One region of the Streptomyces sp. R11 genome, then DNA from elsewhere that is predicted to be linked to it. Evidence: riboswitches for the same ligand, from Rfam matches in the RefSeq annotation. Region 1 holds a riboswitch; the other holds the start of a gene.
The links. A riboswitch is a leader RNA that binds a small molecule or an ion and turns the genes downstream of it on or off. The one in region 1 is predicted to bind cobalamin.
Positions count from the first base shown of each region.

Region 2: another riboswitch for cobalamin. It lies ahead of AB5J55_RS12420 (prenyltransferase/squalene oxidase repeat-containing protein); the one in region 1 lies ahead of AB5J55_RS09345 (cobalamin biosynthesis protein).

Region 1 covers NZ_CP163432.1:2,047,203-2,049,397, reverse strand. Annotated here, with positions in the region: gene AB5J55_RS09350 (cobyric acid synthase) at 1-409, opposite strand, end outside; gene AB5J55_RS09345 (cobalamin biosynthesis protein) at 406-1,347, opposite strand; cobalamin riboswitch at 1,448-1,590, opposite strand; gene AB5J55_RS09340 (hypothetical protein) at 1,706-1,927, opposite strand; gene AB5J55_RS09335 (anion permease) at 1,980-2,195, opposite strand, start outside.
Region 2 covers NZ_CP163432.1:2,731,977-2,734,171, reverse strand. Annotated here, with positions in the region: gene AB5J55_RS12420 (prenyltransferase/squalene oxidase repeat-containing protein) at 1-884, opposite strand, end outside; cobalamin riboswitch at 1,002-1,133, opposite strand; gene AB5J55_RS12415 (alpha/beta fold hydrolase) at 1,684-2,195, shown strand, end outside.

The DNA of each region.
Region 1 (2,195 bases):
CGGCTCCCTCACAGATCACCGCGTCATACGTGCCCCGCAACTCGGCGAGACAGTCGAGCACGGTCCCGAGCAACTGCTGCTGCCGCCCGCCGTGATAGCCGCGTGCGCTCAGCTCACCCACCGGCTTGCCCAGCAGCACGACCTGACTGCTCTGTTCCCCACCGGGCTTGAGCAGCACGGGATTCATCAGCGCGGTCGGCTCGACCCGGCACGCCTGTGCCTGCATCGCCTGCGCCCGCCCGATCTCGGCACCCTCACGCGTGACGAACGAGTTGAGGGACATGTTCTGCGCCTTGAACGGCGCGACCTTCACTCCTTGCCGTACCAGCCACCGGCAGATCCCGGCGGTGACGACGCTCTTGCCGGCGTCGGATGTGGTGCCGGCGACGAGGAGACCACCGCCCGTCATGAGGTACGCCCCTTCACGATGCGGCGCGCGGCGACACAGACGCCGAGCGCCAGCCAACCGACGCGCTTCGACAGCCGTACGGCCCGTTCGATGTCCTGCGTGCCGACGGCCCGCCCGTCCCCGTTCAGCACGGGCCGGTGCTCGACCCGTCCGCCGTACGACAGCGTCCCGCCCAGCCGCACCCCGAGCGCCCCCGCGAACGAGGCCTCCACGGGCCCGGCGTTGGGGCTCGGGTGCTTGCCCGCGTCGGCGCGCCAGGCTCGTACCGCCCCACGGGGGTCACCTCCGGCGACGGCTGCGAGCACGGCGGTCAGCCGCGACCCCGGCCACCCCGCCACGTCGTCGAGCCTCGCCGAAGCCCAGCCGTATCGCCGGTACTTGGGCGACTTGTGCCCCACCATGGCGTCGAGCGTGTTCACGGCCCGGAACCCGACCAGCCCGGGAACGCCTGCCGCGGCGCCCCACACCAGCGCCCCCACGACCGCGTCGGAGGTGTTCTCGGCAACGGACTCCACGACCGCCCGCGCGATCCCGTCCGCGTCCAGCGCCTGCGGATCCCGCCCGCACAGATGCGGCAGCCGGGCACGAGCCGCCTCGACGTCCCCCGCTTCCAGCGCCTGCCCGATGACCCGGGCCTCCCGGGCGAGCGAAGTCCCCCCGACGACCGCCCAGGTGGCGGCACCGGTCAGCGCGACGGAGGTGGCGGGGGACGTGCGTACGAGACGAGCTGCCGCGGCACCGAGCGCCACGGCGCCACCGGCGCACACGGCGGTGTGCACCGCACCCCACGCGCGGTGGTCGCGCCACAACACCCGTTCCACGGCGGCGGCGGTCCGCCCGAACACGGCGACCGGATGCCCCCGGCGAGGATCGCCGAGCAGCAGATCACCGAGAAGTCCGGCGGCGGCGCCGTACGCGAAGACGCGATCGGCACGCATCGGGGTCAGCCGATCGTCGAGTCAGACGAGGGTCCGGTTCTGCATGTCGATCGGCAAGCGAGCATCGCGTTATGTCCTCACTCAGGGTGTCCGCGCCCTGGTTCGACGAGACCGGCGGTGAGAGTTCCTGGCTCCCGGGGGTGTCTACCCCGGTGACAGTGGCGGGACCGCGCCGGATTCACACCGGCTTCCTCTCCTACCGCCGCACATGGCTCCGGCAGTCCACCACGGGGTTGGAACGGCCGTCAACTTGCCGTTGACCTGCGAAGGGAGAGTGTGCGAAGGCCCACACAGCAGTGAGGTGCGGGACGGTGATCCGTCCCGCACCTCGGGTGTTTCAGGTGATGCGCGTCGTGCGTCAGGCGACGATCAGATAGATGCCGTACGCCACTGCCGCCGCGCATGCCGCGAAGCACGCGTACGCTCCCGTGACCGCGAGAGAGGCCGAGTCGCCCTGCGCCACGGCTCGTTCGCGCCGGGACAGGCCCGCGATGCCGAGGGTGAACAGGCCCACCAGGGCCACGGTGACCACGAGGCTGACGCCGAAGACGGAGCCGAGTGCCGCCCAGTCGATCTTCATGCTTCTGCTTTCTTGAGTGAGTGCGGGGGAGTGACTGGAGTGACCGGGTGCGTCAGACGGAGGCCTTCGAAGGCTCCGGCTCCGAGGACTGGGCCGGGATGGTGGCCGTGAGGTCCTCGCTCGCCGTGCCCGCGGGCGGCGGGGTCACGGCGGCCATGGCCGTGGTCACCACGCCGGCCGGCTCGTCGGACTCGTTGACGTTGGTGTGGTCGATGACCTCGCGGCGGGAGATCTTCCAGATCGCGGCGCTGGAGACCACCAGGAAGAC
Region 2 (2,195 bases), 680 kb from region 1:
TGTGCGGCGAGGGCGACGACCGCGTCGGCCGTGTTGCCGTAGTCGGGCTGGTCCTCGGCGCCGGGGAGGGCGGACGTGAGGTGGCCGTCCTTGGCGAGGGCCTTCGTCAGGTACACGGCGCCGTTGGCCGCGGCCCGCTCCGGGGTTGCGGAGCCGGCGTCGCTGCAGGACGCGTCCGACTGCTTGCCCGGGCTGACCACGAGGCCCTTGCCGAGCGAGCCGACGACGCCCGCCGCGGTCGCGTCCGCGTTGGCGGCCAGGCCGCCCTTCTTGTCCGGCTGGAACGCGAAGGCGCCCGCGTCGGCGCCCTTGCAGGGCAGGGCGAGCTCGATCAGGGCGTCGTACGGGGACTTCCCGCCCTTCACGACCTCCGCCGGCTTCTCGCCCGCGGCGGCCAGCGCGCCGACCACGACCGACGTCGAGTTCGCGTCGGTGGCCCCGCCCGGGGTGTAGCCCCAGCCGCCGTCCTTGTTCTGGACCGACTTCAGCCAGGACACCGCCTTGTCGGCCGCGGCGTCGTGCCCGCCGAGCGCGGCCAGTGCCTGCACGGCGGCGGCCGTGTTGTTGGTGTCGATCAGGGTCTTGGCGCCGCAGTCAGTGCTCGTGTCGGCGCGGTAGGGCGCGAAAGCCCCGTTCGCGCACTGCTGCCCGAGCAGCCAGTCCACGGCACCCTTCGCCGGCTTCACCTCGACGGTGTCCTGCGCGAGCAGCGCGAGGGACTGGCGCCAGACGCCGTCGTACGTGGGGTCGGAGTCGCCGTACAGCTCGGCGGGGTACGCCTGCGACGGCGACGTGGAGGGGGTCGGGTCGGCGGCTACGGCGGGCGCGGCCGCGCCGATCACGACGGTGGCGGCCAGGGCCGCTGCGCTGCGGCGGACGTACATGATCGGCGGGTGCCCTTCCCTAAGGGGAACCGGGCAGCACAGGGAAAACCCCCGGCGGCTCGGCTCCGTATACCTCGACGGTGCCGCGCTCCGGCAGGCTGCCGGTGCACGTGAGCCGGTCACTGTCCCGTACGCGGCGATCCGGCTCACCGGCCTTCGACGACCGGTTCACGGTTGCGGGTCAGCGCCGGATTTGCACCGGCTTTCCCCCGTACGGGTGTGATGACGACGGCGACACTCTACCCGGGGGTAGGCGGGGGCTGAGAGGGGGCTGTGGGCGGCGGCGGTGGTTCGGTGTCGAGCGAGGTTGAGGGCGGCCGGTTCGGCTGGATTTCGCCCATGGACGTCGACCGGTTTGCCGGGCTTCGCCGTGGGCGTGTGCATGATCCCGGCCATGGCGTCGGTCCTTCCTCGCGGACGGACCGGTATCACCCGACGTCAGGATGCGCGGCGGGTCGGGTGGCCCCATCATGTGGGTACTGCCCTCGGTCTGCGTGATCGCCGCCCTGGGGCGTTGTGATCACTGAAGTGTCAAACCAAACATGCATTTTGCGCCGAATGGCTATCGGTGTGGCTGGAATGACCTGCCGGAGGGTGCGAATCCTCTACCGTTTGGTCGGTGCGAGCGGCCCTACGGGACGCGCAACCGTCACCCCGTGGCATTGCGTCTTACGGAAAACCCTTGGTCCGTCGCTATGACGGCTGGTTTGTGTGTCGACTGGCGCCCTGACGGGCGGGATGCTGGTTCTCTGGGTCCTGCTCCGGGCGGCCGCGGCGCTGGCGACGGGAGGCACACCTGGTGTTGGGAAGTGTCAAGAGCGGCGACGGCAAGAGGCTGCTCTTCTTCGAGACGTCGGGGGACCCGAAGGGGCACCCGGTGTTCTTGCTGCATGGCACTCCGGGCAGCAGGGTCGGGCCGCGTCCACGTACCAGCGTTCTCTACAAACTGGGTATTCGGCTCATCTCCTATGACCGGCCAGGGTACGGGGAGTCGCATCGGTTAAAAGGCCGCACTGTGCGTCATTCTGCGGCGGATGTGCAGGCCATCGCCGACCACCTGAATCTCGGACCGTTCTCCGTGCTCGGCCGTTCTGGTGGCGGGCCGCATGCATTGGCCTGCGCGGCGCTGCTCCAGGACCGGGTGGCCAGTGCTGCCGCGCTGGTCAGCATCGCGCCGCCAGATGCCGACGGGCTCGACTGGTATGACGGGATGGCCCAATCCAACATCGACGCCTACAAGACCGCCTCCGAGGCACTCAGCGACGGCTCCGCGGCATGTCTGGATCGCCTCAGGGCGAACCTGGCCAGCAA